One region of the Nocardiopsis moroccensis genome, then DNA from elsewhere that is predicted to be linked to it. Evidence: riboswitches for the same ligand, from Rfam matches in the RefSeq annotation. Region 1 holds a riboswitch; each other region holds the start of a gene.

Region 1 (10,413 bases):
CGGTGCCTTCCGAGCACACCGTGCTGGGGACCCGGCTCACCCCGCCCTATCCGGAGGGCAGCGAGATCGCCGACCTGGCGATGGGCTGCTTCTGGGGTGCCGAGCGCACCTTCTGGCGACTGGGCGCGGAACGCGGGATCATCACCACCGCGGTGGGCTACGCCGGTGGCTACACGCCCAACCCCACCTACGAGGAGGTGTGCTCGGGCCTGACCGGTCACACCGAGATGGTGCGCGTGGTCTTCGACCCGGCGAAGATCTCCTACACCGAGATCCTCAAGGTGTTCTGGGAGGGCCACGACCCGACCCAGGGGATGCGCCAGGGCAACGACGTCGGTACCCAGTACCGGTCGGCGATCTACTACCACTCCGAGGCCCAGCGTGAGGCCGCCGAGGCCACTCGGGACGCATTCCAACCGGCCCTGACCCGCTCCGGCTACGGCCCGATCACCACCGAGATCGCCCCGCTCCGGGCGTTCTACTTCGCCGAGGACTACCACCAGCAGTACCTGTCCGACGCCAAGAACCCGGGCGGGTACTGCGGGATCGGTGGCACCGGTGCCAGCTGCCCCATCGGGGTGGCCACCACCGATGACGCGGCTGAGTAGTACCTCCGAGTACACACGAGTGCGTCCGCGCACGCTTGACTGGCGGCTGAGCGGCGGCCTCAGCCGCCAGTCGATGATGGTCGGGCCCTCACGGCCCCGCGCGGATGGCGGGGCGTGCCAGAGCGGGGGTTTTCAGCGATTCGCCGGGCCTGGCCGCACCATCGGACCGCACTGCCTGCTCACCGGCCGTCGCAGAGTTCTGTTCGCGACCGGCCCTGCCCACCGGGGCCAGGGCTGATGCTCAAGCGACGAGGACGTCCTCCTGGCCTCCCGGCTGCGCGAAGACTTCGACAACGCCCTGTGCCATCCGCTGGACGCTGCCGCGCTGGCGGACGCCTTCGACGCGGTCGGCCCCGCGACTCCTTCGCGGCGAGCAGGACGGCGCCCCTCCACGAACTCCTGGATGCCAGTTCCCGACCCCGGGCCCGCGCCGGTGGTACCAGTCCGAGTAGGTGGTATTCGGGTGCGGGCCGGTGCGCGCAACAGAACCCCGAAATCCACATCGTGTGAATTGGATTGCCGGATAACCGGATCGTCCAGGGGTCATGTATGAGGATTGGGTCAGCGGAATCGGGGCGGTTGGTGAAAGGGAGGGTCGAGGGTCCCACGTGTTCACCCGGCGTTCGACCAGGCCCGGGGATCGCCTGTAAAGCCAGTTCACAGCCTCTGTGCGGGCCTGATCCAGAAGAGTGCGTAACGCATCTCCGGTCACCGCGGCGCCGATTGTAACGGTCGCAACGCCATTGTTCCTCACCCCGAAGAGTGAGATCACCGGGCACTCCATGGCAGTGGGTCGGGTCCGTGGACAACGTGGTTTAATCGTGCTCGGCGCGATCGCGCCATTTCCTCCGCGGCCTGCCGACCCGGCACCGAGGTGACCATGGAAGGACATCCGATTCCTGACGATCGAGGCGAGGCGCGGGCGTTCCGGGCCAACCTGATCGTCCATTGCGTCTTCGCGCCGCTGTCGGTACTGGTGGTGCCCCTCCTCGTCCTCAACGGAGCACGGGCATGGCAGGTCACGGCGACAGTCCTGGCGGCGGTGGCACTGCACGCCGCGATCGAGGTGGCCCGCCGCCGCCCCGCCACGGGTTTCGCGGTCGCCTCGGCAGCCATGCTGGGACTGGTGTTGACGCCCGTGCCCGGGTGGGAGCCCAGCGCGCTTCCGTCCGCGGTGTGCTTTCTACTGGCGTTGTGGCGGTTCACGACCGTCGCGGAACCTCGGCTGCGCCTCGCCGCGCTCCTGGTGAGTTTCATCGGAATCGTCATCGCCGGGCTGCTCTCCTGGACCCGGATCGAGGGCTCCGTCCCCGGGTGGGCACCCCTGGTCCAGGGCGCGATCGGAATGGGCATCGTCATCGCGGTGTGGGCCGCCGCGATCGCGGCGGCCCGTAGGAGGGAGCGGGCCGCTCGTGCGGAGCAGCTACGACTGGATGCCGCTATCGCCACCGAACGGGCGCATATCCGCCGTGACCTGCACGATGTCATCGCTCACTCGCTCACGGTCATGGTCGCGCGGGTCGATGCGGCGTCTGTCACCACGAGCGACGTCGGCACGAGCCGGGAACTGGAGGACGTGGCCGAGGCGGGACGCGACGCGCTCGGGGCGCTGCGAGCCATGTTGACCGTGCTGGATGCGGAACGCCCCGACCGGGACGAGCGTCCACTGACCGTGGCCGCACTGCCGGAGCTGGCGGAGGCGGCGACGACACCGCTGCACCGGGTGACCTTCGAGGAGGCCGGAGAACGCAGGCCGCTGACGATCGGGGCCGAGTTGGCCCTCGTTCGTGTCGCACAGGAGGGAATCACCAACGCGCTTCGCCATGTGCGACCTCCGGTCGCCGTGCGGGTCCGCCTTGAGTGGCAGGGCCCGTACGCCCTCCTTGAGGTTCATGACGACGGCGGAGCCGGCGCGCTGCACGGCGGCTCCGCGGGGACCGGACTGGTGGGCGCACGGGAGAGGGTCGAAGCCGCGGACGGTACGTTCACCGTGACGCGGAAGAGTGGATGGATGCTGGCTGCGCGACTACCGACCAAGGAATTCCAATGAGCTCCGTACGGGTACTCCTGGCCGACGACCAGGACTTGTTGCGCGGCGCGCTCCGGACGGTGCTGGAGGCCGACCCGCGGATCGAGGTCGTCGGTGATGTGGGCGACGGTCGGTCCGCGATCGAGGTCGTGCGCTCCCACCGCGTCGACGTGGTGCTCATGGACATCCGGATGCCCAGGCTCGACGGTGTCAGCGCGACCGAGGAGATCACGCGCCTGTCACCGTCGACGCGGGTGCTGATCCTCACGACGTTCGACGCCGACGAGCTCGTGGTCGCCGCCGTCCGAGCCGGCGCGAGCGGTTATCTGACCAAGGACACGCGTCCGGCCGCACTCTGCCGGGCGGTCCATGACGTCGCCGCTGGCACGTCCGCCCTGGCACCGGGTGTGGCGACCAAGATCATCGGTATGCTTCGCCGCTCACCGGGGACCGACGCCCATGCGCTGGACGCCCTCACCCCGCGTGAGGGCGAAGTCTTCGAACTGATCGTCGCGGGCATGTCCAACGCCGAAATAGGGGCGAAGCTTCACCTGACCCAGAACACGGTCAAGACCCACGTACGGGCGCTCCTGATGAAGCTCGGGCTGCGGGACCGCGTCCACGTGGTGATCTACGCCTACGAACACGGCCTCGTCCGCGCGGAATGATCTCCCGTTCCCGGCGGTGGTCGGTTCGCGGGTCTCGGAGGGTTCGGTTCACGCCACCTGTCTCCGAGCCTTTCCGTAACACAGGACCCGGCGGATGATCGCGGTTGTACCGAGTGTGAGACACACCAGGGAGAGTAGTGCGAGCAGAGGCATCATCCAGGCGGCGACGATCCAGTACTGGAAGCTGAACGAGCCGCCCTGGACGCCGATGAGCGTCGGAAGAAGTGCCCCGATGACGGTCACGAGCGCAAGTGGCGTCAGCCGAAGCGCCACTCCGGGCCAGCTGCTCTTCTGGCGCCGCACCGCCCAGCGCCGCGCGCGCACCACGGTGAACGTGAGGACCGCACCCAGGAAAAGGGTCAGTCCGAGCAGGACCGCGTTCACGACGGTCAGAGGATTGCTCATCCGGGTCGTTTCCGCACCGCTCCGTTCGGCCAGCAGGTTCGTCGACAGCAGCCCGGGCGCACCGGCGCTGTTGCCCAGAACGATCGCGGCCTCTCCGGTTCCGGGTGAGAAGACCATGTCGCCGGTCCAGGTCGCCAAGGCGCCGCCGTGGCCGATCAGCGGCTGCGGAGCCCACTCCTGTTCGGGACGGACTTCCCATCCCAAACCGTGGCCATCGGCTCCTGGCTGGGCCGTGTGCATCTCCTCCAGGGACTCTGTGCTCAACAGGTCGACACCGAGCGTTCCCTGATTGAACCGCACCCACCGCACCATGTCGTCCAGGGACGAGACGACACCGCCGTTCCCCACGCATGTGCCGGGCATCTCCGGGACGGTGAACGCCAGGCCGAGAATCGTCTCGTGCCCTGAAGCCAACCCGTCCGCCGGATCCGAACAGCCTTCCGTGGCGGTGGTCCCGTTCATGCCGAGCGGGGCGAACAACTCCGATTCCATGAACTCGTTGAACGGCTTTCCTGACTGGAGCTCAACGATCCGCGCGGCCACCGAGTAGTTTGTGTTGTGGTACTCGTACTGCGCACCCGGGGCGGCGTCCAAGGTCTTGTCCGCGAGTGCGTTGACGGAATCTTCGGCACTGCGTGGGGGCGGAAACGCGTACTCGTTGTTTGTTCTGATCGACAGACCCGAGGTGTGGCTCAAGAGGTGACGGACCGTTATGTCGCGAAACCGCGGATCCGCCATGGTGAACTCCGGTAGAACATCGACGACCGGATCGTCGAGATCGAAATTTCCTCGTTCCAGCAGGAGCATGATCGACGCCGCGGTCATCGACTTGCTCATCGAGGCGATCCGAAAACGTGTGTCCGAAGTGATGGCTTCCCCGTTTCCATCCTTGCCGCGGACCATGGTCTCGACCGAGTCACCGTCGATCACCGCCACAGCCAGGCCGGGGTTGTCGTACGCCTCCTGGTAGGTGTCGACCAGTTCTTCTCCTGCTGTGTCGGCGTGCACCGGAAGCGAAGTAAAGATAAAAGCCATGCCGACTGTCATGGAAAGTGTGAGAGCGGATCTGAGGGTTGGAAAAAGATGAGAGGAAAGGAATCTCATCCCGCGTCGGGTCATCATGGAAGAAACGTTAACCATCGCAGCACCGTTGCGCCTCACCCCGGAGAGTGAGCCGTGTTCGCCCGGAGGGTTGAGGCCGAAGCCCGTGGGCCGCCCTCCTTTTCACCCTGCAGACAGTCGCCCTCGAACCAGGTCCGCGTCATGACCATCGGCAGAGATCGGCTGCACGGCCGCGAGCGGCACCCTCGACACCGGACACCGGACACCGGACACCGGGCCGCCAGGCATCGGGCGGCCGGGCACCGTGCACCCGACGGCGGCCGATCGACCCGCCTCCCGGGGTGGCGGGTCGCGTTCAGCTCCCATGGGGCCGATACCTGGCCCAGGGGTCTGGGACGGTCTTGACCGGGACTCAGCCGTAGATCACGAGTACGGCCACCACGGCAGCGGTGTTCCACAGCGAGTGCGCCACCACGGTCGCCGTCATCCGGCGGGTCGTGAGGAACAGGGCCGTGTAGACCAGTCCGGCGACCATGATGGCGGCCACGTCGGGCGCCGAGGTCGGCAGGTGCAGCACGGCGAAGAGCAGCACCGAGACCACGGCTGCCGTGTACAGGGCGGCCCTGCGGTGGACGAACAGCTTCGGCAGCGCTCCCAGCAGGAAACCGCGGAAGTACAGTTCCTCGGCCGCTCCTCCGCCGACCACACCCAGGACCAGGGCGGCCGTGAGCGCGGTCAGCCCCGCCGAGGCGTTGGTGAGCACCTCCTGGACACCGGGGTTGTCGATCCCTCCGGCCATGGGGATCAGCACACCGAACTCCAGGAGCAGGCGCGGCGGCACGGTCGCGGCGCCGATGAGCGCGTCGCGCTTCCACGAACGCCACGTCAGTCCGGCGTCGGCCGGCGTCAGCCCTCGGCGGCGGAGCCACCAGAGCACCAGTGCCGTCGCGGCCACGAGTTCGACCAGGGCCAGGGCGATGAGCGTCCAGGGCGGCGGAGGCACCGGGGCCAGGATGCCCACCGCCAGCGGCGGGGCGACGAAGCACAGGAGGGCTCCGGCCAGGAAGAGGGCTGACGAGCGGACGGGAGCCGGTGCGGGGGGAGTTTCGTTCAACGGGGCCTCGGAGGTTCGGGAGCGTCCTGTGGACGGCTCGGTCACCGACCAACCTAGCGCCGGAGACCGCTCCCGGACCGACCGCGGCCCCGCCGTTGCCGAACCGGCTGCCGATCGGCGTCCCCGGGCCCTGTGGCAGGCTGGGGCGACGTTTCACGGCGACCGGTCCCCGCCGCACCCCTCCGGCCCGGGCAGGCGCCGGCGCACGCGGCCCCGGTCGTCGCCGGACGGACCCCCCGTCCGGTTCCGCACGATCCCCTCATGAGCAGTACCCGTGAACGGAAGACGCCGTCGGCACCTTCTCGCGACCCTCGAACCCATGCTCGAATCCGACGAGCGGGTCGAGGTGACGACCATCGTCAACCTCAAGTCGGTCTCCGTGGGCCGAACCGCGGCCACCGCGGCCGTTTCGGTGGCCCTGGGCAGCGGCATGGTCATGATCCCGAGCCCGGTCCCCATGTACCTGGCGATGACCGACCGGCGTCTGTTCATCTTCGAGGCGGACCCGACGTTCGCCAAGCCCAAGGAACTGTTGATAACCCTGCGCCGGGCCGGTCTGGTCCGCTCGCGCATCCGCGAGCGGGTGATCAACTCGTCCTTCGTGGTCACCGTGCCGGGTGAGGAACAGGGTCTGCGGATCCTGTTCCCCCTGTTCGGTCGCAAGGAGCGCGACGTGGTGGCCGCGGCCATCCCCGAGGAGGGCTGAGCCCTCGTCGGCCGACGGGAGACCGAACGGCGCGGCACGGCGGGCCGGTGCTCGGACCAGCCCGCCGTGCCGTGCCCGCGCTGCCGGAAGCCGCTGGGGCCCGCCGCCGTCCGGGCTTTCCGATCGGTAACGCGGGTTGAACTCGAAGATAACGAAGTGGTATCGATGGGGGGTGCGAGTCGAGAGAGCCCCGGTGGGCGCCCAGGCCCCACCCCCAACCGTTCCGGCCACATCCTGGATGGAGTTCGCCCGCGTCGCCGCCATGGTCGCGGTCATCCTCGTGCACGCCTACTCCCCGTTGGTGAGCACCCTCCAGGCCGAGCTCGGCGGTCCCACGTGGTGGACGGCCAACGTCGTGGACGCCGCCGTGCGCTGGTGCGTCGCGGTGTTCGTGATGATCAGCGGCGCGCTGCTGCTGCGCCCACGCGAGGAGAGCGCGGGTGACTTCTACCGCAAGCGGTGGGCCAGGATCGGTGTGCCCCTGCTGGTCTGGAGCGCCGCCTACCTGCTCTGGCACTACTGGCGCGAGGGCATCGACGCCTCCCAGGCCGCCGCCCAGGCCGCCTCGGGATCGCCGTCGATCCACCTGTACTTCCTCTACGTCATCGCGGGCCTCTACCTGTTCACCCCGTTCCTGCGCACGGTGGTCGCACACACCTCGCGCACCGGGCTGTGGTGGCTGACCGGGGTGGCGTTCGCGGTGGGGATCGCCGACCAGCTGCTGTCCCTGGTCGAGGGGGCCGGCGGGGCGAGCGCCGTCACCCGCTTCCTGCCGTTCCTCGGCTACTACCTGCTGGGTTGGCTGCTGCTGACCGCCGACACCGGCCCCCGGACCACGCGCTACGGAGCCGTCGCGCTCGTCCTGGGCGTGGCCGGAACCGCCGCGGGCGCCGGGACGGCCGCCCGCATGGCGGGGGAGTGGGGCCCCGCCGGCGAGTACTTCTACGGCTTCCTCTCCCTGCCGATGATCCTCGCCGGGGCGGGCGCCTACCTCGTATTGCGCACCGCGGGCACCCGACTGGCCATGGCGCAGGGTCCGACCGCCGCGGCCACCAGGCGGGCCGTCCGGGTGGCGTCCGGGCTGAGCCTCGGCGTCTACCTCGTGCACGTCATGGTGCTGTACACGCTGCGCGACCTCTGGGGCGTGCCCGACGGCTTCCTCGCGCTGTTCGCCGCCGTGGGCTACGCAGTCGCGACCGCCGCGATCAGCCTGGTGCTGGTGGCCCTCGCCCAGCGGGTCCCCCTGCTGCGCGTCATCGTCTGATCCGGCCGCACCACCGCCGCCCACGGACCCCCGGGGCAAACCGCGCCCGGGGCCGGGAGGGGCACGCGGCCCTTGTTATCCTTCCCGGGCCAGTCGTACCACTCAGGTGGTCAGGGAATCCGGTGCGAATCCGGAACTGACGCGCAGCGGTGTGGGGGACGGGCGGGGTACGCGAGCCACTGGGGCACGGGTGCGCGGGCGGCAGCGTCCGCGCGGCACCGACCCGGGAAGGCACCCCGTCCGGAGGAACCCGAGTCCGAAGACCTGCTGGCCCCTCCGCGTCGAGTGCGCGGAGGCGAACCCGTGCCGGGCTCCGCGTTCGAGCCCCGAACCCGAGGCGTCCCCATGCCGCGTCACGCGCTCCCGTCCTTCGCCCTCCTGCTCGTCCCCGCCCTCGCCCTCACCGCCTGCGGTGTCCCGGGAGACCGGGAAAACGACAGCACCGAAGCGGCCACCGCATCCGGTTACCCCCGCACCATCGACAACTGCGGCCACGAGATCACCCTCGACACACCCCCGGAACGGGTGGTCTCCCTCAACCAGGGGTCCACCGAGATCCTGCTCTCCCTGGGCCTGGAGGACCGGGTGGTCGGCACCGCCACCTGGACCGACCCGATCATGACGGGGCTGGAGGAGGCCAACGCCGACATCCCCCGGCTGGCCGAGAACAACCCCTCCTTCGAACGGGTCCTGGAGGCCGACCCCGACTTCGTGACCGCCTCCTTCGTCTCCACGCTCGGCACCGGCGGCGTCGCCACCCGCGAACAGTTCGAGGAACTGGGCGTCCCCACCTACGTCTCCCCGACCGACTGCGCCGCGGGCAAGGACAACGAGAGCGGCGGGGACGGCTCCCGGAGCGAACCGCTCACCCTGGACTCCGTCTACGGCGAGATCCACGATCTGGCCGAGGTCTTCGGGGTGCAGGAGCGCGGGGAGGAACTGGTCTCGCAACTCCAGCTCCGGGTGGACACCGCGACCGAGGACCTGGAGGTCTCGGACGTGAGCCTCATGTACTGGTTCGCCAACTCCCAGTCGCCCTACCTCGCGGGCTGCTGCGGCGCCCCCGGGGCCATCACCGGCGCCGTCGGCGCCCGGAACGCCTTCGACGACACCCACGACGAGTGGCCCCAGATCAACTGGGAGACCGTCGCGGACCGTGATCCCGACGTCATCGTGCTCGGCGATCTGACCCGTGAGTCCCAGACCGCCGAGACCGCGGAGGCCAAGATCGCCTTCCTGGAGACCAACCCGGCCACCCGCAACCTCACCGCGGTGCGCGAGGAGCGGTACGTCCTGCTCAGCGGCCAGGCGATGAACCCCTCCATCCGCACGGTCGAGGGCATCGAGCTGGTCGCGGACGGCCTGCGCGAGCTCGGGTACACCCGGTGAGAGGTGCCCGCCCGGCACTGCTCATCACCTCAGGTCTCCTGCTCCTGGCCCTGTCGGTCTCGGTCGCAGTCACCATCGGCCCCGCCGACATCACCCCGGCCCAGGTCTGGCGGTCGGTCGCGGCGCGGTTCGGCCTCGGCGAGAGCCCGCTGTCGCAACTGCGCGAGGGGATCGTGTGGAACCTGCGGATGCCCCGCACCCTGCTCGCCGCGGTCTGCGGGGCGGGGCTGGCCCTGTGCGGCGCGGTGATGCAGTCCCTGCTGCGCAACCCGCTGGCCGACCCCTTCGTCCTGGGGGTCTCCTCCGGCGCCTCCACCGGTGCGGTCGCCGTGATCGTGCTCGGCTGGGGCGCCGGTGTGGTCTCGCTGTCGGCGGGTGCCTTCGTGGGCGCCCTGCTCTCCTTCGCCATGGTGATGCTGCTCAGCCACTCCCTGGGCGGCAGTATGGACCGGGTCGTGCTGTCCGGGGTCGCGGCCATGCAGCTGTTCTCGGCGCTGACCTCGTTCACCGTGCTGACCTCAGCGGACGCAGAGACCACCCGCGGGGTGCTGTTCTGGCTGCTGGGCTCCCTCAGCGGCGCGGGCTGGACCGACGTGCTCCTGTGCGCCGCCGTGCTCGGCCTCGTGCTCGCCGTCTGCCTGGCGAACACCACCACCCTGGACGCCTTCGCCTTCGGTGAGGAGGCCGCCGCGAACCTGGGCGTCCAGGTGGGCCGGGCCCGGGTGCTGCTGCTGAGCGCCACCGCGCTGCTCACCGCGGTCCTGGTCAGCTCCGCCGGCGCGATCGGCTTCGTGGGACTGGTCCTGCCGCACGCCGCCCGTGCGCTCACCGGCTCCTCCCACGCCAGGCTGCTGCCGGTCACCGTGCTGGCGGGCGCGGTCTTCCTGGTGTGGGTGGACACGGTCGCCCGGACCGCGCTGGACCCGCAGGAGATCCCGGTGGGGGTGGTCACCTCCCTCATCGGCGTGCCCGCCTTCGTCGCCGTGCTGTACCGCGTGAGGAGCAAGACTTGAACGAACTCGTCCGGGCCTCGGGGGAGGGGCTGCGCGCCGACCGGGTCAGCCTCGGAATCGGCGGCCGTATCCTGCTCGACGGCGTCACCCTCGTCCCCCGGCCGGGGGAGACCATCGGCCTGCTGGGCCCCAACGGGTCGGGCAAGTCCACCCTG
Region 2 (10,413 bases), 1.1 Mb from region 1:
GACGACGGGGACTCCCGCCTTCGCCCCCGTGCCGCTTTCCGGCCGCCGACCGGATCTTCTGCCGTGGCCCTTCCGACACCCCGGCCCTACCAGTCGCCGTCCCAGTCGGGCGGGTAGACGTTTCCGGGTTCGGGGCCCCCGATCGCCTGGCTGCTCGTCACGAACACGTAGTCCTGTTCGCGCAGCCGCTCGACGATCTCCGGAACGGCCGCCAGGGTGGGGGCCAGGGGGTCGTGCATCAGCACCACGGCCCCCGGCTCGACCCGGGAGAGGACGTTCGCCACGATCTGGTCGCGGTCCAGCCCCTCCCAGTCCTGGCTGTCGACCGTCCACGCCACCTCGGCCATGCCCTGGCCCGCGATCTCCGCGTGCACCCCCTCGCCGGTGGCGCCGAAGGGCGGCCGGAACAGTTCCACCGTGTGCCCGGTCTGCCTGCGGACCATCGCGCTCACCGCGGCCGTCTGACCGGGCAGGGCCTCGGGGGCCATCCTGTTCATGTGCTCGTGCCGGTCCCCGTGGCTGGCGATCTCGTGCCCCTCGGAGTAGGCCCGGCGCAGCACGCCCGGACGGGTCAGGACCGGGTCGCCGTTCAGGTAGAACGAGGCCGGCACCTCTTTCTCGGCGAGGGTGTCCAGCAGGTGCGCCGTGGCCTCGACCGGGCCGTCGTCGAAGGTCAGGGCCACGCACTTGGTCTCCCCGTCGTAGCAGTCCACGTCGGGGTCGCCCGCGGTGAAGGTCCCGGGCGGAGCGGCGCCGGAGCCCGGCCCGACGCCCTCCGCCTCGGGCAGGGCCAGGTCGGCTCCGTCCACGAGGGCGGCCTTCCGGGCCCGCTCTCCCAGCTCCGAGAGCAGCGGCGCGGTCTCCTCGTGGTCGACCACCACGGTCTTGCGTCCGGGGGCGCTGTCCGGCACGTGCCCCTCGACGGCCGGTGACAGGTGCCCGTCGTCGAACTCCACCACCAGGTCTCCGGTGCCGTTGAAGCCGATCGAGTCATAGGTCCGCAGCACCGGATGCAGGCCGTCGGTGTCCACGTCCCCGTCGTCGGCCAGGTCCTCGCGCGCGATCGCGTTGAGCTCGGCCAACTCCTCCTGCCCGGCCAGCAGTTCGGTGGAGTAGGCCGTGCCCCCCGTGCGGGCGTCGTACCAGTACGTCGCGTAGCCCTCGCGCAGGCCGTGCATGTCCTCCTCGGTGCGGACCAGCCGTACCCCGAGGACGCCCTCACCCGCGGCCACCAGTTCCCAGCCGATGTCCAGGCTCACCGGGTCGCGGGTGCCCCCGCGAAAGTCCTGGACCTCCTCGTCCACACGTGCCGCCAGGCTCTCGGTGAACGCCTCGGCGTCCTCGAACTCCGGGTGGGCGACACTGACCCGGACCCCCTCCGGCTGGTGCGGGTGTTCCGTGAAGTCCCCGGCGTCGCCGCGCCACTCTCCGACACCCTCGCGGGGCCCGTCCGCCAGCACGGCGAGCCGATCGGGGTCCTCCCCGTCCGCGACCCGGCTCCCGCAGGCGGCCAGTGCGAGGGCCAGCACGACCAGCAGGGCACCGGACCGGAGCGGGCGGGTCCCCGGGCGCGCTCGGGGGACGGTTCGGTCCGGTTGGACTCTCCTCGACGACAAAACCCGACTCCCTCGTCCGGAGGTGCTCGCACGGCTGCTGGGAGCAACATAAGGGAGAGCGGACCCTGCCCCGGGGCGGTGTCCACATGTGGACACCGCCCCGGGTCGGAAGTGTTCCCTCAGGTCACTTCCTCTCGCCCGCTTCCTCCTCCTCGGTGTTCTCCGCCCCGTCCTCCTCCGTGGGAGGTTCGGGTACGCCGTCGACGTAGACCTCGCCGGGCTCGGTCGTGCCCAGCAGCTGCGACACCGTGACCATGGTGTAACCGCGTTCGTCCAGTTCTCGGATGATGTCGACCGAGGCGTCGATGGTGGTGTCGTGGATGTCGTGCATCAGGATGATGGCGCCCTCGGACGCACCGTTCACGGCGCGCTTGCGGACCACGTGCGCCTTGCGGTCCTTCCAGTCGTTGGTGTCCACGCTCCACAGGATCTGTGCCAGCCCCAGTTCCGCGGTGAGCTCGGCGACCCCGTCGTCCGTGGCCCCGTAGGGCGGCCGCATCAGGTCCATCGTGTAACCGGTCTCCCGGTACACCAGGGCCTGGGTCGTGTCCAGGTCCGCGCGGGCCGAACCGGTTCCGAGCGTCGTCAGGTCCGGGTGGCTCAGCGTGTGGTTGGCCAGCTCGTGGCCCTCCGCGTAGGTGCGCCGCACGATCCACGGGTTCTCCATGACCGGGTGCCCGGTGACGAAGAAGGTGGCCCGGGCGTCGTGCTCGGCCAGGGCGTCCAGCAGTTCGGGGGTCCGTCCGCCGGGGCCGTCGTCGTAGGTCAGCGCCACGCACCTGGTGTCGGGGTCGGCACAGTCGACGGAGTCCTCGCGCGGGGGCAGTACGCCGGGCGCTGCTGCCTCGGAACCGTCCTTGTCCGCCTCGGGGGCCTCGGCCACCGAGAACTCGCGTACGCCCGTGGTCGCGGCCTCGCGCACGCGCAGCCCGAGGTCGGAGAGCAGGTCCTGGGCCTCGTCCCGGTCGATCACGGCGTGGACACGGCCCTCGGAGGCGGGGGCGACCTGTCCGGAGTCGAACTCCACCACCAGGTCTCCGTCGGGGTTGAACCCCACGGAGTCGTACAGGGAGCTGATCGGGTGCAGGGCGGCGGGTGCGGCGGCGGTGTCCGACACGGCCTCGCGCACCCGGTCGTTGAGTTCGGCCAGCTCCTGCTGTCCGGCGAGCAGACGGCTGGAGCCGTGGACCGCGCCCTTGCCGGTCTCGTACCAGTAGGTGCTGTGGCCCTCGCGGGTCTCCTCGGAGTCGGTTTCGGTGGTGGTCATCCGGACCCCCACGATCCCGCCTTCCGCCGCGGTCAGCCCCCACTCGCCGACGAACGAGCGCGCACCGGGGTTCGCGGCCTCGAAGGCGTGCGCCTGGGCGGTCAGGGTGCGGTCCAGGAAGTCCGCCAGGGGTTCGGCGTTGGGGATCGCCGGGTAGCTGACTGCGACCTCGCTCCCGCCCTCGTAGGCGATCTCGGTCTCGGTGAGTCCGGGGAGCGCGGCGGGGTCCACGACGGTCAGTTCGTCGGGTTCGCCGGTGGCGGGGAGGCGCACGTCCTCCTCGGGCTGCCCGGCCGTCCTCTGGGTCTCGGCGGTGTCCTCGATCAGGCCCGGGGGCCTGGCCGCCGACAACACCAGTCCCAGTAGGACGACCATCGCGAACGCGACCGTGAGTAGGGGCCGGTCGGGGGACATGGTCGGACGGTCTTGCTGCTTCACCTGGGGTTCTCCACGTTCATCGTCAGACGAACGTTCGCGGGGGAGGCGGGGGCGCGCTCTCCCACGTAACGCTGATGTCGGTTGTGATGCCGAGCACACGGCGGGGGTTCGTCTCGTGCGGGCGAGGGCCGCGCCGGGGTCAGGGGCGGAGGGGCGCTCCTATACTTGCAGGAGTGGAAGGTACACGCTCCATCCTTTCCACCTCGGAGGCCCTCCGGGGCGGGTGGTGCGTGTCGAAAGAGGGAACCCGGTGCGACTCCGGGACTGCCCCGCAGCGGTGAGTGGGAACGACCGTCGCCATAAGCACTGGTGAACCGACCGGAAAGGTCGGGAACTGGGAAGCGGCGACTGCTAGGAGAACCGGCCCTCACGCCGGAAGCGCCCACGAGTCCGAAGACCTGCCTCCGCCCGGCGGCGCACCCGTGCCGCCGGTGGTCCCGTGCCCCGAGGGAGGGCCGAGGGCGGAGACGGCCGTGCGCTGAGAAAGCGTTCTCCGGCATGTCCGCGTCCTCGCTCGCCTCGCGGCCGGTACCCGGCTTTCGACGAGGGAGAGAAGCTTCATGACCACGACCCCGGGGGCTCCCAGGACCACCGTGCGTTCCACGGTGCACGGCTACCCGCGCATCGGCCCCGACCGTGAGCTCAAGCGCGCCAGTGAGTCCTATTGGAAGGGCGACACCACCGCCCGGGAATTCGACGCCGTCGCCTCCGAACTCCGCAGGGGCGTCTACGCCCAACTGCGGGAGGCGGGCGTGGACGACCTCCCGTCCAACACGTTCTCCCCCTACGACCACGTGCTGGACACGGCGGTCCTGTTCGACCTGGTCCCCTCCCGCTTCCCCTCCCCGGCCCAGGCCGGGGACCGGGACGAGCAGTTGCGCCGCTACTTCGCGCTCGCCCGCGGCGAGCAGGGCGCACCGCCCCTGGAGATGACCAAGTGGTTCGACACCAACTACCACTACCTGGTTCCGGAGCTGTCCCCGAGCACCCGGCCGCGCCTGGTCGGTGACAAACCCGTCGCGGAGTTCCGCGAGGCCTCCGAGGCCGGTTTCCGGACCCGCCCCGTGCTGCTCGGCCCGCTCACCTTCCTCCTGCTGGCCAAGGCCGCCGACGACGCTCCCGAGGGCTGGGAACCGATCGAGCTGCTCGACCAGCTCCTGGACGCCTATGCCAAGCTTCTGGGCGACCTCGAGGAGGCGGGCGCCACCGAGGTCCAGCTCGACGAGCCGATCCTGGCCACCGACGAGGGCCGCGCCGCCGTCGGCCACCTGGAACGCGTCTACCAGCGGTTGGGGTCTCTCACCGAGCGCCCCGCGCTCCTGGTCTCCACCTACTTCGGCTCCATCGGCGCCGCCGCCCTGCGTGTGCTCAAGAACTCCCCGGTGGAGGCGGTCGGCCTCGACCTGGTCACCGACCCGGAGGGCGTCGAGGACCTGGCCGCGGTCTCCGGCCTGGGTGCCACCCGGCTGGTCGCGGGCGTCGTGGACGGCCGCAACGTCTGGCGCACGGACCTGCCCGCCGCCGTGGCCGAACTCGGTACCCTGCTCGCCCTCACCGACGAGCTCACCGTGAGTACCTCCTGCTCGCTGCTCCATGTCCCCATCGACCTGGACGCCGAGACCGCCCTCGCTCCCGAGTTGCGCGGTGCGCTGGCCTTCGCCAGGCAGAAGGCCGAGGAGGTGGCCCTGCTCGGCCGCGTCCTGTCCGAGGGTGCGGACACCGGTTTCGACGCGGTCGGGACCCGGCCCCCGTCCTTCACCGACGCCCGGGTGCGCGCCCGCCTGGACGCTCTGGGCCCGGATGCCTACGAGCGTCCCGAGGAGCGGGGCGCCCCCACCGACACCGCGCTCACCACGACCACCATCGGTTCCTTCCCGCAGACCCCCGAGCTGCGCCGCGCGCGTGCCGCGCACCGTCGGGGCGAGCTGCCCACCGAGGAGTACAAGCGGATCCTCCGCGCGGAGATCGACCGCGTCATCGCGCTTCAGGAGGAGATCGGCCTGGACGTCCTCGTCCACGGCGAGCCCGAGCGCAACGACATGGTCCAGTACTTCGCGGAGCAGTTGGAGGGCTACGCCGCCACCCGGAACGGGTGGGTGCAGTCCTACGGTTCGCGCTGCGTACGTCCCCCGATCCTGTTCGGTGACGTCTCGCGCCCCGAGCCGATGACGGTCGAGTGGATCACCTACGCCCAGTCGCGCACCGACAAGCCGGTCAAGGGCATGCTGACGGGACCGGTCACCATGCTCGCCTGGTCGTTCGTCCGGACCGACCAGCCGCTGGGCGAGACCGCCCTCCAGGTCGGCCTGGCCCTGCGCGACGAGGTCGCTGATCTGGAGAGGGCGGGCATCCGCCACATCCAGGTGGACGAGGCGGCCCTGCGGGAACTGCTGCCGCTTCGGGAGGAACGGCGGCAGGAGTACCTGGACTGGGCGGTGCGTTCGTTCCGCCTGGCCACCTCCGGGGTCGCACCGACCACGACCGTCCACACCCACATGTGCTACTCGGAGTTCAACCAGATCGTCGGCGGCATCGAGGCGCTGGACGCCGACGTCACCAGCGTCGAGGCGGCCCGTTCGCGGATGGAACTCGTGGCGGCCCTGGGCCGGCGCGGCTACCGGCGGGGGATCGGCCCGGGCGTGTACGACATCCACTCGCCGCGGGTGCCCTCGGTGGAGGAGATCGAGGCCTCGCTGCGGCTGGCGGTGCGGCACGTGGAGGCCGGGAACCTGTGGGTCAACCCGGACTGCGGTCTGAAGACCCGCGGTTACGCCGAGGCCGAGCAGGCCCTGCGCAACATGGTGGAGGCGGCCCGCCGGGTCCGCGCCGAGATCGGCGCCCGGACGCCGACCGGGGGCTGACCCGTGGCCCCCGGCGGGGGCTGACGGGGGAGGAACGGCGGAAGGGGGGCCGCGACAGCCGCGGCCCCCCTTCGGTGTCCCGACCGGAGTCCGGCCCGGACCCGGGTCAGGTGCCGACCAGGTTCATCGCCTCGGTGGCGGCGTTGACCATGATGCCCTCGATGTCGTCCGGAAGGGTGAGGTCCTCCGTGTCACCGTTGAAGTCGTCGAGGTAGTAGTTGACCTCGACGACGAGGTTGTCCGCACGGACCAGGAGCGTGGCCTCGGGGACCAGGTTGCCCAGCATCTCGTACTTGGTCACGACGAGGTGGGCCTCGTCGCCCAGGCCGTCGACGGCCTTGTTCTCCTCGATGTCGTCCGCCGAGTAGCGGTCGCTGTAGCCCTCGCCGGTGATGTTGTCGATCGTCTCCTGGAAGTCCTGGGCGGCGGCCTCGTTGGAGTCGCTGGCGCTGTAGGGCAGGCTGTAGCCGATCTCCAGGTACCCGTAGGCGTCGTCGGGGTTGCCCTCGGGCACCTCGGCGGTCTCGGAGCAGCTGGAGGTGTTGTCGGAGACGTACTTGCTGCCGCTGTCGCGGAGCAGGAAGTCGGACTGGACCTGCTCGCTGAAGGAGTCGCAGGGTTCGGCGGGCAGCGCGTAGGGCGGCTCACCGCTGGGGCCCTCGTTGGTCGCGGGCTCCTCGGCGGGCTCCTCTTCCGCGGGCTCCTCCTCGGCGGGTTCCTCCTGCGTGGTCTCCCCGGATCCGGTCGCGATCTCCTCGCCGCGGTTGCCGTTGGTGACCAGCATGGCGACCACGGCGATCACCAGGACGACGATGACCACACCGCCGCCGATGACCACCCACAGGCCTGCCTTGCTGCCACCGCCCTGGGGTGGCGGGGCGGGGGGATAGCCGCCGGGTCCGCCGGGGCCCATGGGCCCTCCGGGGCCAGGGGGGCCACCGGGTCCGACGGGGGCGCCGTAGGGCGGCTGGCCGCCCGCGTACATGCCCTGGTCCTGCCCGGGCGCGCCCGGGTACGGGGCCTGGCCGTAGCCGGGCTGACCGCCGGTGCCGGGGTCGCCGTAGGGGCCTCCGTGCGGCTGACCGTAGGGCGGCTGGCCGCCGGTGCCGTCCCCGCCACCGTAAGGGTTCTGCGGTGGCTGGTTGTAAGGTCCGTTTTCGCTCATGGCTCCCTCGCCCGGTGATGTGGTGACCGTGTTGTCTTAGGCGCGCGTTCACGCCTTTGGGTTCTCACGAGTTCCCGTGGTGGCCACCGGCGGATCGCCGGGTGGGTGACAGCACGGGGAACCGTGGGGGAGGTGGCCCCGCTCCGGGCGCCGGTTCCGCGGGCGAGAGCGGGCGGCGTGGGCGGGAGTTCCCCGTGTCGTGAGGGTGTCCCCGGTTCGAACGGGGCGCCGACCTCCGCGGTGGAGCCGGCGGGTCGGTTCCCCGCAGGCCAGGGGTCGGGACGTGTTGCATCCTAACCGCGACTGGCGTCCGGAGGGCAGGGCGGACCAGGGGTAACGGGGGGAATCGTCACCGTTTCGTGCTTCTCGCGAAAGAGGTCGCCTTGGGAGTGATTCAATCGTGATGTCGACCCGTGGACAGGTGCCCGTGGGGGAGGTAATGCACACCCCTCCGCGCCGGGGTTTCCCGTCTCGAAACGTGGACACGGCGCTCCGGATGTGACATGACCGACTCCGACGGGCGTTCGCCGGTCGCCGCCGGGGAGGATCCGTGACCGGATGTGGCCACGGGCGCACCGCCGCCGCGGCGGCACCGATCAGAACATCGAGATGTGCACGTGGTCGAAGTGGTTCTCGGTGATGCTGCCCCGGTCTGCCATCGGGCGCCAGTCGGTGTCGCCGCGGCGCACGTCCCAGATCTGCTGCCGGTAGATGACGTACATGATTCCGAGGTCGTCGGCGTTGTCCCGGGCCCACTCGGAGATCGCCCAGCCGCGGTCGACCTGCTCCTGGGAGGGCATACTGCCGTTCGCGTCCACCATGAAGTCGCAGGCCCGGCCCTTGGGGTGCTCGCCGACCACCCAGCCGCCCACGGCCCGGTAACAGCCGTAGCCGCCCACGTCCTCTCCTGGCCCGAACTCCTGAACCACCAGGTCGCGCATCTGCTCCGTGCGCGGGGTGAGGTTGTTGTGCGGCTGCATGGGCTGTTCCGGGTGGTCGGCGATGAGGCGGCGCACGTCCATCCGGCGGTCCTCCAGCTCGTCCAGGTCCTCCTGGGCCTCCGCCAGCCGCTCCTCCGCGTTCTCCTGGGCGACCTCGTCGCGTGAGTGCGCCTGGTCGAGCTGGTCGATCTTCTCCTGGTTGGTACTGGAGAGGTAGTCGATGATGATGGCGCGGTCGATGACCTCGTCGGGCTCGGCCTCCACGAACAGGGACATCGAGGGGGCGATTCCGCTGCTGGTGTAGGTGGCCACGGCCAGGGACCTCACCTGGTCCTGGGCCTCCTGCACGTCCTCACTGGTGGCCTCGGCGCGTTCCTGGGCCCGCTCGGCCTCCTCCAGGACCGCCTCCATGTCGCGCAGTTCGCCGTTGTACTCCTCGGTCAGGCTCTCGGCGCGGGACTGGAGTTCGCTCATGCTCTCCGGCTCCCGGGGTACGAACCCGGGGGCGGCCGAGACGGGCAGGGGGAACGCGGCCGTCGCGGTGAACAGGGAGAGGGCGACCACGGCCACCCGGTTGCGGCCCGGGCGCCAGAGGGTGCGGAGGGAGGGGAGGGCGTCCGTGCAGTCCACGAGAGCTTCCCGCCAGGTGCGGGTCGCGGGATCGGGCGCCCAGAAGTCGGCGTAGTCGTCCACTCGGCTCAGGTCATCGGACTGCACGGTGTGGTCGCTCCTCGGGCCCGCGTGCGTCCCCTGCGGGCACGGGGCGCTGCGGTCGCTTCTACTCGTCTTTCCCGGTGCGGGGCCGGCGGCCGTCGGACTACCAGGGGCCCTCGATACTCACTGGCGCGCTACCGCGGGGAGAGTCACGGGACGGTAATGAGTGTAGGCACTCGTGTGGGTGTTCGGGAGGGTTGGGGTGATCCCTCGCTACCCTAAACCTCTCAATGTGGCATAAATAACCATATTCAGGTCAAGTGTTTTGCTGAACGGAGCCATTCGTCCGTGGTTGAGTTGGTCCCGTGAAGGCTCCTGAGCACGGCGAAGCGACCCCCGCCGACCCGGCGGACACCACCCGGCGGTGCGTTCCGCTGCCCGGCGGTCGCTGTCGCACGCGCTAGCCACCTCTGATCCGGAGCCGCGTCCGGCGTACCGGGCCGGAGCCGCTCCCGGGGCCGCCCTCCGCGAAGCCCGTCCGGCCGCCGGTCCCACCGGCGCGTCGCCGCCGCCCGCCCGCTGAGTGCTTCGTACGCTCGGGTGTGGCGTCAAACCCACGCTGGACCGTGAGCCCCTCCGCCTGCGAGTGCGGCTTCCGGGACACCACCGCCAGACGTCGATGGGAAAACCGTGATTGACGCAGTGGGTCTGTACAAGACCTACAGGTTGAAGAAACGCCAGGTGCACGCCCTGAACGGGGTGGACCTGCATGTCGAGTCCGGTGAGATCTTCGGGGTCGTGGGACAGAGCGGTGCGGGAAAGAGCACCCTTCTGCGCTCGGTGAACCTTCTGGAGCGCCCGGACGGCGGCACCGTGCACGTCGACGGGGAGGAGCTCACCTCCCTGCGCGGGGCCCGCCTGCGTGCGGCGCGGAGGCGGATCGGCATGGTGCACCAGCACTTCGCCCTGCTCTCCTCGCGCACGGTCGCGGGCAACGTCGGTTTCCCCCTGGAGGTCTCCGGGGTCTCCCGCGCCAAGCGGGCCGCACGGGTGGGCGAGCTCCTCGACCTGGTGGGCCTCGCCGACAAGGCGCGTGCCTACCCCGCCCAGCTCTCCGGAGGTCAGAAGCAGCGCGTCGGCATCGCCCGGGCCCTGGCCTCCGACCCCAAGGTGCTACTCAGCGACGAGGCGACCTCGGCCCTGGACCCCGCCACCACCGAGTCGATTCTCGCGCTCCTGCGCCGCCTGCGCGACGAACTGGGTCTGACGATCCTGCTGATCACCCACGAGATGGACGTGATCAAGCGGATCTGCGACTCCGCGGCGATCATGGAGGACGGCGAGTTCCGCGAGTCCGGCCGTGTGCTGGACCTCATCGGGACGCCCGGATCACTGCTGGCGCGCTCGCTCTTCCCGCTGCCGGACAACGGCGGGCCCGAAACGGTGGTCATCACCTATCCGCGCTCCTTCG
Region 3 (10,413 bases), 1.8 Mb from region 1:
ACCTGACGGCCGATCTCGTCGTAGGAGTAGGCCAGGGTCTGCCCGCGGGCGTCGGTGGCGGAGACCATCTGGTCGAGCTCGTTGTAGCCCATCGTGGTGGTACCGCTGATGGGGTCGTCCGTGCGCACCAGACGGCCGCGCAGGTCGTAGGTGTGCTCCCAGACGTTGCCCTCGGGGTCGGTGACCGTGGCCAGCTCGTCGTTCTTGGCGTAGGTGTAGGTGATGGCGTCGTAGTCGCCCTCGGGGGCGCCCCCGTGATGGGTGCGGACCTCGCTCAGACGCCCCTGGGCATCCACGATGGAGGTGGTGGCCACCGCCCCGTCGGGTGGGGTGACCAGGGTGCGCTCGCCGTGGTGTTCGGTACTGGTGCGCCAGCGTTCCTCACCCAGGGCCACGTGGATGTTGTCGGTGACCCGGCCCGCGCCGTCGTAGACGGTGACGGCCTGGCGGGGGACGTCGGCGTCGTTGGCGACGACGAACAGGGTGTCGGCGGCCTCGTCCTCGTTGTAGTAGGGCTCGCGTTCCCGGACGACCTGGCCGCGGGTGTCGTGGAAGGTGTCCGTGACGAGCCGACCGCCGCCCGGAGCGGGGCTCTGGGTCTGCCGCGGACGTAGGAAGGCGTCGAAGATCTCGTGGCTGGTGGTGTACTCGGTGCGGGTTTGCAGGGTGTGTGTGGTGATCGAGGTGGGTGCGTCCTGGCGGACGTGGTACTCGAACTTCGTGGTGGGGGTGTCGGTGGCCTGGTCGCGGTCGGGCAGCCACACTCCGGTGAGGCGGCCGAGCGGGTCGTAGGCCATGGTCATGGTGCGGCCGTTGGCGTCGGTCTCGGAGACCGGAAGGCCGCGGGTCGGGTCGACCGTGGTGCTCGTGGTGTGGCCGACGGGGTTGGTCTCGGTGACCGATGCGGGCAGGCCTTCGGAGGTGAAGGTGTACTCGGTGGTGGTCACTCCGCCGGAGGCGTCGGTTTCGGAGACGGTGTTGCCGAAGTCGTCGAACCCGGTCTGGTCGACCGTCTGGTAGACGGGCTCGCCGTCGGCGTAGGAGTCGAGCTTCTGGGTCCTGGTGGGCAGGCCCTTGGTGGGGGTGTCCCCGTGGTCTCCGCCGTCGTAGGAGACCAGTTCGTCGGTGATGACGTCCTCGGGGCGGTTCGGGGTGTCCGCACAGTCGACGGCGAGGGTCTCGACACGGGAGACGAGGTTGAGGATGCGGGCGTCGGTGTTGTTGACGTAGGTGGTGTTGACGCACTTCTCGTCGCCGTCGACGTCCACGTCACCGTGGTCGCGGACCCGTGTGACGGCGCCGTCGTCGTTGACGGTGTTGTCGACCCGGGCCTCAAGCCAGGAGTCATCAGCGAGACGGGTGAGGCTGATGACCTGTTCTGTCGCGATCTTGGTGGCGGTCTGCTCACCCCAGTCATGGGTGACCTTGGCGGTCTGCTTCCACCAGGGGGTGGTGATCTCCCGGGAGATGTCCTGGCCGCCCTCGCCGTCGCGGACGATGACCTCGCGGACGGTACCGTTCAGTTCCTTGTGGTCGGTGTGCTCGACCCCGCGGGAGTCGGTGACGGCCACGGAGCGTTTACCCGAGGGCTGCTTGTCCTCGTGCATGCCCTGGAAGTACAGGTACTCGGTCTCGGTGCGTTCCTCGTCCTCGTGGCCGGTACGTACGATGACGCGGTCGTAGCCGCGCCAGTCGGCCCAGGTGCGGTACTTGTCCTTGACCATGCCATCGGCCTCGGTGTACCGCCAGGCCGGGTCACCGACATAGTCGTAGCTGGTGGTGAGCGTGGGCTGGTCCGAGACCAGGTCCACTTCGTTGACCTCGGTGACCACGTACTTGTGGAACCAGTCGGTCAGTTCCACCCCGCCCTCGGGGGTCCACAGCACCGGGTAACACCGCTTGGTGTTCTCGTGCGGCTCCGGCGTTTTCCCGGGTTCGCACTCGGGTTGGGAGTAGTTGATGTCGAACTGGCCGCCGGACTCGGTGTAGATCGAGGTGATCCGCCAGCGCAGCATGGGGGCGATGTCGTCGGAGGGCGAGTCGACCCGGTTGGGCATCTGGGTGCCCGCGAAGCTGATCTTGGGCAGTGACTCGGTGCCGCCGACCTTGCCGACGTGTTCGATGGAGTCCAGCCACAGGGTGGGGCCGGTACCGTCCCCGGACTCGGGGAAGGAGTGCTCCAGTTTCCAGGTGTCCACGTCGGTGTAGGAGTCACCATCGCGGACCTGGGTGGTGATGGCATCGAGCTTCTTGGTGGACCAGAAGGTCGGCGAGTGCCGTCCGGCGCAGGACTGGCCCGACTTGCAGTCCTGGTCCAGGGGCACGTCGGGCCAGTGCTCGGCGTTGCCGGAGGTGCGCTTGTCGGCGGCGCAGTCGAAGGAGTCGGTGACCAGGCACCGCTCGGAGTCGGAGAAGAGCACCCGGGCCGGGGCGGTGGCGTAGACGTCGTCGCTGCGCAGTCCGTACTCGATGCGCTTGACGTTGGCCGCGCGCACGTAGGGTGTGGCGGTTTTGGTGAGGTTGCGGCCGTAGTGGTTGGTCTCGGCGTCGTAGTAGAACGTCATGACGTTGCCGTGCACGTCCACGACGTAGTCGAGGTTCCACTTGTTGGCCTGCTGGCACCAGGAGTCGGCGAAGTCGGAGTCGTAGCAGGGCTGGCCCGACTCGGGGGCGTAGACCGGCAGGGTCTGCGCCGATTCGGTCTCCGGATCGCCGCTGGACCAGCCGGGCAGGCGGTTGCGGCCGAAGAAGTACTGGGTGCCGTCGGGGGTGGTGACCTTCCAGTACTCGCCGTCGTGGGCGCCGTTGTCTGCGCCGGTGAGGCGTTCGACCCTGGTCCCGTCGTCGTTGGACAGCCGGTAGGAGCCGTCGTCGTCCTTGATGAGCGCACCGGAGTGGCCGGTCATCGACAGGGTGACGTTGTCGGTGTTCCAGCACAGGTCTCCGGTCTCGTGCCCGGAGTCCACGCAGGCGGAGTAGCGGCGTTCGATCGCGCCGGGGGCGTAGGCGAACCCGTCACCGATCCAGGAGGTCTGGTTGTTGGAGGTGGCGATGCGCCCGTCCACCCCGCCGGAGGAGTAGCCCAGCCCGACCGCCGGGTTCAGGTCGCTGGGGGCGGGGGGTGTGGCGAAGGCGTAGGACCAGGAGAAGTCACCGGACTGGTTGTTGACGTTCCAGCTGGAGGCGGCCGAGAGCTGGGTCGCCCCGTAGTCGCCGTTTCCGCCGGCCGGGGCGGCGGCCAGAGCCACCAGGGAGCCCTGGGGCGCGGCGCTCACCCGGGCGGTGATGTGGTTTTCCCCGGTGTCGTTGTCCAGGAGTACGGCCGAGTCATGGGCGGCGGTGTCCTCGTCCGCACAGGACTCGTCGAGCACGCACTCGTCGAGCTCGACCATGGTCAGACGGGAGGCGTAGTCACCGCCGAATGCCTCGGCGAAGCCGGAGTAGTCGACGCCGAGCTCGACCGGCGCGACCGACGCGGAGTCGTCGGTGCGACTCACCCGCAGCAGCAGACCGTTGACCCCGGCCTGCTCGGCCTGGTCCCGGTCCAACACCTCGACCTGGGCCGAGGCGACCGGTTCCGGTTCGGGGACCTCGACCGGCTCGACCGGCGCGGGGGCCGCGAGAGTCCGGGATTCCTCCTCGGCGGCGCTCTCCTCGGGCTCGGAGGGGTCCGAGTGCCGTTCCCGCTCGGCGGCGGTCCCGTTCCCGCCGCGGTCGGCCTCCTCGTCCGTTGCGGTGGCGTCAGGATCCTCGGCGGGTGCGGCTTCCCCGTCCGCGGACTCGGGTTCTTCGGATTGCTGCTCGGCCGCCTGTTCCTCGGCTGCCTCTGCTTCGTCGGCCGCCTTTTCCTCCAGGTCCCGGGCGGCCTCCGCCTCCAGCACCTCCTGCCAGTGCTCGGGGACCTCCCAGTCCTCGAACTCCTCACCGCTGACGGCCCCCACGGTGACCAGTGAGTCCTCCTGGGAGCTGAGTGTCCGCGCCCGGTCCTGTTCCAGGTCGACGTCGACACTGGTGGCCTCCGGCCAGGCCACGGAGGCCGGGGCGGTCATCGCGGCCTCGGCGACCGCGTCGTCCTCGGACAGGGCCTCGGTGACCGCCTCGCTCCCCTCCACGGAGGGTTGTTCGGCCACCTCCGGGCGGGGGTTGTAGGCGGTGGCCGAGGCCGGGAGCGTGTTCAGCAGCCCGGCGAACACCACCAGGGCCACGGGGTAGACGATGGCGCGGCGGATCGGTCCGGGCCTGGTCGAGGGGGCGGGTTCAGGGGTGTCACTGCGCGGGGTCACAGCAAGCCTCCTGTCACCCCGCCTTCCGGGGCGGGGCGACGGTTACGAGGGGAAAGGGGCGGGGGTGGAGCCTGGGTCAGCCTCGCGGGGCGGGGATCCGTCCCGCGTAGACCTGGGAGAGTTCGCGTTCGTTGAGCACGCCTTGGTAGGTGTGGGCGTCGTCGAGGTCGCCGGACCAGAAGTAGGTGTTGGCACCGCGGTGCTGGGCGCTGCCGATGCGTACCGGCCCGTCGGCGTGCCAGGCGTGGTCGACGGCCACGCGGGATTCCTCGAATCCGTTGACGTAGAGCACGAGCTGGCCGTTGGTGTGGTCGTAGACCCCGGCCAGGTGCACCCACTCCCCCAGCCGGGCGGGAGTGGTGGAGTAGGCGTAGGTCCATCCGGCGGCCCCCTCGGTGGGGGCGTCGTCGTGAGGGGCCATCTTGAAGGTCCAGTTGCCGTTGGAGCCCTGGTAGCCCAGGTGGAAGCCGCTCTGGAACTCGCCGGCCTGGCTCAGGGCGGAGACGTTGACGCTCTCGCCGGTCTCGTCCAGGCGTGCCCAGGTGGCGACGGTGAAGCTGCGGTCGGTGCGCACGGCCGGGCCGGTGGCCTGGACGTACTCGTCGTCACCGTTGAGCCGCACCCCGGGTGAGAAGGTGATGTCGTTCTCGGCGCGGTCCCAGGCGGTGCCGGGGTCGGCGTGCAGGGCGGCGTCCAGGCCGTGGTCGGTGGAGTCGACCACCTCGGTGCCCTGGTACTCGTCCAGCGCCCAGCGTCCTTCGGGGGCCAGGGGGCGGTTGGCCAGTCTCCACACCTCGGAGTGCTGCTCGGCGTCGGTGACGGTCTCGTCCAGGACCAGGCGGTCCCAGACCTTGACGTCGTCGACGGACCCGGGCCAGTAGTAGTTTCCCGTCCCCTGGAACAGTGCCCGGCCGACGGTCAGGGGGCCGGTGGCGTTCCAGGAGCCGGTGTGGGTGGACGCTCCCTGCCGGACACCGTCGACGTAGAGGACGAGTTCTCCGGTCTGGGAGTCGTGGGTGCCCGCCAAGTGGGTCCACACCCCGGTCTCGGCGGGGGCGGAGGAGGTGACGACGGCCCACTCCCGGGAGCCGTCCCAGTGCTGGTCCTCGGGGGACATCTTGAAAACCCACTCGCCGGTGTTGCCCTGGTAGCCCAGGTGGAAGGCGCTCTGCTCCTCGCCCTCCTGGGCCACCGCGGTGTGGTGGGCGTGGGCGCGGTCCAGCTTGACCCAGGCCGACACCGAGAAGGTGCCGGAGGTGTCCACGGCCGGGTAGTCGGCGTTGATCTGGTCGTAGGGGCCGGGGTCGCCGTCGGTGTAGCCGCTGGTGTGCACGGCGGTGCCGTTCAGGCGCGGGGTGGGGTTGGTGTCGGGGTTGTCGACGGCGCCGACCCGGCCGCGCACCCACTCCACGCCTTCGGAGAGGGTGGCCCCGCGGTCGGGGTCGACGGCGTCGGCGGCGCGGCCGCCCTGGCCCTCGTCGAAGGCCAGGTGCGCGACCGGGTCGCTGGGCGGTGCCACCAGGAAGGTGTGGGCCAGGACGCAGTCGGAGGAGTTGCCGAAGGCGTCCACGGTGCGGGCGTAGATCCGGTTGGGTCCCTCCAGGCGGGGTGTGAGGGTGACGGTCACCGATCCGCCGGGGGTCTCGGGCTCGACCTCGGTGACGCAGGAGTCGTCGTTGAGGGCGTACTTGTAGCCGGTGGCGCCCTCGACCCCGTTGTTGGAGAAGGTGAACTCGCCCGGCAGCCCGGTGGAACCGTGGAAGGCGTCCCCGGCCGGGTAGTCGGTGGAGGTCACCTCCGGGCCCTGTTCGGGGCGGTCGGTGCTGACCGTCAGGTAGCAGCGGGTGGACCAGCCCGACCAGGAGACGCCGTCGTTGGCGTTGGCCCGGTAGGTGATCAGCACGTTCTCCGGAAGGGTGCCCGAGCGCACCGACTGGAAGGAGCCGGAGGACCACACGGCGATGTCGGTCCTCGCGGTGTCCACGTCATCCAGGCGTTCGCCGTCCACCCACCACGCGAAGCGGGTCTTGACCTTCTGCCGGTTGGCGGAGGTGGAGTCGCGGTCGCGCACGTAGGCGGTGAAGGTGGGGCGGGTCTCGTTGATCAGCCGGGGGTCGTCGGGGTCGGTGGAGCAAGGGCCGCCGTGGGAGTCCGACACCTGGGTGGGGACCTCAGGAGGGTTGTTGTAGTCCACCTGCAGGGTGGGGTTGGAGGCGAAGCGGCGCCAGTCCCAGTTGCTGCTCGAACGGGTCTCGTTGCCGCGCAGCCCGACCGTCGTGGTCGCGTGCCCGGCGTCACGGCTCCACACGTACCCGTCGGTGGCGTTGAACTCCACCGTCGGGGAGGCTCCGCCGGGGCAGTTGGAGCGTCCGGCGTTGATGGTGCGGGTGTCGAGCCTGGTGTTCCAGAACGAGGACGGGTTCTGGGAGTTCCAGGTGGTGTTGGAGGTGATGGCGTTGGTACGCCACAACTGCACCTGGGCGTTGGTGCACCCGTAGGCGTGGGTGACCTTGGCTCGGAAGGTGGCCCGGGTGATGTCAGCGTCGCGGGTGCGCGAGTCGATGCTGAACCGCCAGAACGCCCGCTTGGTGCTGGCCTCGTTCGGTTCGTAGCCCACGCCGGGGGTGTGCGAGGTGGAGTAGTTCCAGTACGACTGGGTGGGGTAGTTGCGGTTGACGTAGGTGCGCCCGACCCGGCTGACCGCCACCGAGGGGTCGATGTAGACCGGGTACTGGGTGGCCTCGTCGGTGAGCATCGCCGTGTCCGGGACCAGGCGGATGCTGTCCGGGGCCAGATCGACGTCCAGCAGCGCGGTGCGGGCACCGGTCGGTGCCATGACCGTGGCGTCCTCGGCCATGTCCTGTTCGCCCGAGGAGTCCCACATGGCCGGGGCGAGGGCGCTGAACACGCTCTCCTGGCCGCGGTCGCCGATGGCGTCCAGGTTGCCGTGCTCACCGAGCCGCATGGTCACGCCTTCGGTGGCCAAGCCGAGCTCCAGGTCGGCCAGCATCTCGTGCCGTGCCGCCTCCGGGGTGTGTACCACCAGCACCTGGCCGAAGCCGTCGACCCCCGCGGTCAGCACCAGGTCCACGCCGGGCAGGACGTCCGGGTAGGTGGCCTTGTCGGCCTCCAGTACCGGTGCGGGCAGGTCCTCGTGCCAGCCCAGCTCCACCGAGTTGGACCCCAGCCCGATGCTCGCCAACGCCATGTCGCCGCCGCCGGAGAAGGCGATGTCCGCGGCCGCCGCCCTGGGGCGCACCCTGCCGTCGGAGTCCGTCACCAGGTCGGTGTCGACCGGGGTCCACCCGCTGCCGTCGCGCACCCGGACTGGGTGTGCGTTCTGCTCCATCGTGAAGCTGCCGTCGGGGTTGGCCAGATGGCGTGTGGTCTCGGTAGTGGCTCCGGCGATCTCCACCGGCTCACCGGTCTCGCCGGCCCGGGTGACGGCGGCCTGCTCGAAGAGCTCCGCGGTGGAGGCTGAACCCTCCTGAGGGGACGAGCCGGGTTCCTCCTGCGCGTGCGCGGTCGAGTGGAGGAAGGGGGTGAGCAACGCGGCTGACAGGGCGGCAGCGGTCACTGCTCGCACGGCGCGGGGCATGGCGGTGTGCTCTCTAGGCCCAGGTATGGGGGATGGCCGAGCTTGTGGGGTGCGCCCCGGTTGCGGGGCGGCCTCGACCGGTTCCTGAAACCGAGAAGGAAGTTAACAGGACAAAGCGAACACGGAACCCGTGACCCACTTCACTCAAGGCACCAGAATTCCCTTGGCCTGCACCCTCCTCCTCAATTCTCCCAAAATATGCACTTGTGGCCGAGATCGGACAACCAATCAAGGTTTGAACCTAATGATCCGGAGATCTCGGGTTCACCTCCTGTCGGGCGCGGCACGGAACCACAGGCCAGGGCCTCGAACTCCTCTGACCCGGTGGTGCCCCGCGTTCACGATCCCGGGGCGGGTCCGGGTCGGAACCGGCCTCGCCGCGCCAGGAGCCCGGTCACGTCATCCACGCACCCGCTCCCGCTGCCGATCCAGGGGCCCGACGGCAAGCGGGAGCGGGCTTCCCCGGGGAAACCCCGGTGTACTACCGTGATCCGTTGATTACCGACACAAGTTCATTTCGTCGACGTCGCAGTGCACGGGAAGCCGGTGGGAATCCGGCGCGGTCCTCGCCACTGTGACCGGAGGGCGCCTCCCACACACCACTGGACCCGCACGGGTCCGGGAAGGGGGGAGGTGCGGGGCGCAAGCGCCCGACTCCGGGAGCCAGGAGACCGGCTGCGACCGTCCGCGTCATCAAACCACGAAGGATGGTTTGTTCGATGAAGCCCACCGACGCACGGGCGGCCCTGGGCCGTGCCCGTTCCGCCGCCGTCCTCGCCCTGCTGCTGGCCGCGACCGCCTGCGGCGGGTCACCCTCCTCCCCCGCCCCGGAAACCGCCGGGGAGACGATCCGCAACTGCGACGTCGACGTGGCCGCGGCAGAGCCACCGGAGCGGGTGTTCGCCGCCTACCAGCCCGCTATCGAGACCGCCCACGCGCTGGGCATCAGCGACCGCCTGGTCGGAACGGCGTTCCTGGACGCCGAGGTGATGGACGAACACGCCGCCGCCCAGGCCGAGCAGGAGTACTACCCGAACCTGCCCAGCCTGGAGGAACTGCTCAGCCACGAGCCCGACTTCGTGCTCTCCGGATTCAACGGCGTGTTCACCGACGAGAGCCTGGGGACCCGGGCCTCCCTGCGCGAACTGGGCGTCGAGAGCTGGATCCTGTCCCCGCTGTGCCCGAGCGAGGACGGCCGCACCGACGAGACCATCGACCCCGCCACGGTGACGATGGACAACGTCTACGCCGACCTGCGCGACCTGGGAACCCTCTTCGACGAACAGGAGCGCGCCGAACGGGTCATCGCCGACATGGAGGCCACCGTGGAGGAGGTCGCCCAGACCCTGGACGGCCGCGTGGCGGAGGAGGACCGGCCCACCGTGATGATCGGTCGGCCCAGCGACCAGGGGTTCCGGGTCGCCGGCGGGCCGGACTTCTCCACCGAGATCATCGACCTGGCGGGCGGGGTCAACGCCTTCGCCGACCTCGACGGCAGGCGCAACCACGACGTCGCCACCGAGGACGTGATCGCGCGCGACCCCGACTTCATCCTGGTCGACGTGTGCTGTGACGCGCGGATGACCTCCGCCGACGCCGCCGACCAGATCGAGCAGATCATGGACGACCCCGCGCTGGCCAACCTGACCGCGGTCACCGAGGGCCGGGTCGAGGGGTTCACCTTCGCCGACCGCTCCGCGGGCGTACGCAGCGCGGACGCGGTGGCCAAGGTCGCCGGGACCATCCATTCCGACCTGTTCGGGTAGGCCGGGCGATGGCCGACCGTGTGGCCGAAAGGCCCCTGTCCCCCGCCCCCGCCGAACCACACCGGAAACCGCGGCCCCCGTCCGGCGGCTCCGGGCTGCTCAGCGGTCCTTGGGGCCGAAGCGTCGGGCTGGTGGCGGCGCTGCTGGTACTCGCCGGGGCCCTGTTGGCGTCGGTACTGGTCGGCTACCAGCAGCTGTCCGTGGCCGACGTGTATGCCGCCTACGCCGGTTTCACCGGTTCCGACACCGACCTGGTCGTGCGGCACCTGCGGGTGCCGCGCACCCTCGCCGGGCTGGCCGTCGGAGCGGCCCTGGGCGTGTCCGGGGTCCTGGTGCAGGGGGTGACCCGCAACCCCCTCGGTGACCCGGGCATCCTCGGCATCAACGCGGGGGCGGCCCTGGCCGCGGTCCTCGCGATCAGCGTGCTCGGGGTGTCGGCACTGCTGGGCTACGTCGCCTTCGCCTTCCTGGGCGCGGCGGTGGCCGCCTGCGCGGTCTACGCCGTCGGGTCGCTGGGCCCGGACGGGGCCGGCCCGGTCAGGCTCGCGCTCGCCGGCGCCGCGATCTCGGCCCTGCTGGGGTCGCTGACCTCGGCGATCATCCTGCGCGACCGTGCGAGCCTGGACGAGTACCGGTTCTGGGTGGTGGGTTCCCTGGCCGGGGCCGACGGTGCTGCGCTGCTCCAGGCGCTGCCGTTCCTGGCCGCCGGGCTGGTGCTGGCGGTGGCGCTGGCGCGCCCGCTGAACGCGGTGGCGCTCGGTGACGA

Evidence for each region. A riboswitch is a leader RNA that binds a small molecule or an ion and turns the genes downstream of it on or off. The one in region 1 is predicted to bind cobalamin.
Region 2: another riboswitch for cobalamin. It lies ahead of metE (5-methyltetrahydropteroyltriglutamate--homocysteine S-methyltransferase); the one in region 1 lies ahead of ACUKCB_RS24635 (ABC transporter substrate-binding protein).
Region 3: another riboswitch for cobalamin. It lies ahead of ACUKCB_RS04910 (ABC transporter substrate-binding protein); the one in region 1 lies ahead of ACUKCB_RS24635 (ABC transporter substrate-binding protein).

What each region holds. Positions count from the first base shown of each region.
Region 1 is NZ_CP199747.1:5,565,109-5,575,521, forward strand. It holds gene msrA (peptide-methionine (S)-S-oxide reductase MsrA) at 1-608, shown strand, start outside; gene ACUKCB_RS24605 (sensor histidine kinase) at 1,489-2,658, shown strand; gene ACUKCB_RS24610 (response regulator) at 2,655-3,305, shown strand; gene ACUKCB_RS24615 (serine hydrolase domain-containing protein) at 3,354-4,757, opposite strand; gene ACUKCB_RS24620 (lysostaphin resistance A-like protein) at 5,185-5,886, opposite strand; gene ACUKCB_RS24625 (hypothetical protein) at 6,206-6,592, shown strand; gene ACUKCB_RS24630 (acyltransferase) at 6,765-7,856, shown strand; cobalamin riboswitch at 7,930-8,142, shown strand; gene ACUKCB_RS24635 (ABC transporter substrate-binding protein) at 8,202-9,245, shown strand; gene ACUKCB_RS24640 (FecCD family ABC transporter permease) at 9,242-10,258, shown strand; gene ACUKCB_RS24645 (ABC transporter ATP-binding protein) at 10,255-10,413, shown strand, end outside.
Region 2 is NZ_CP199747.1:518,822-529,234, forward strand. It holds gene ACUKCB_RS02125 (polysaccharide deacetylase family protein) at 87-1,616, opposite strand; gene ACUKCB_RS02130 (polysaccharide deacetylase family protein) at 1,741-3,297, opposite strand; cobalamin riboswitch at 3,512-3,741, shown strand; gene metE (5-methyltetrahydropteroyltriglutamate--homocysteine S-methyltransferase) at 3,882-6,182, shown strand; gene ACUKCB_RS02140 (DUF3558 domain-containing protein) at 6,289-7,347, opposite strand; gene ACUKCB_RS02145 (coiled-coil domain-containing protein) at 7,944-9,005, opposite strand; gene ACUKCB_RS02150 (methionine ABC transporter ATP-binding protein) at 9,645-10,413, shown strand, end outside.
Region 3 is NZ_CP199747.1:1,170,922-1,181,334, reverse strand. It holds gene ACUKCB_RS04920 (RHS repeat-associated core domain-containing protein) at 1-3,065, opposite strand, end outside; gene ACUKCB_RS04915 (LamG-like jellyroll fold domain-containing protein) at 4,360-7,881, opposite strand; cobalamin riboswitch at 8,394-8,575, shown strand; gene ACUKCB_RS04910 (ABC transporter substrate-binding protein) at 8,601-9,647, shown strand; gene ACUKCB_RS04905 (FecCD family ABC transporter permease) at 9,656-10,413, shown strand, end outside.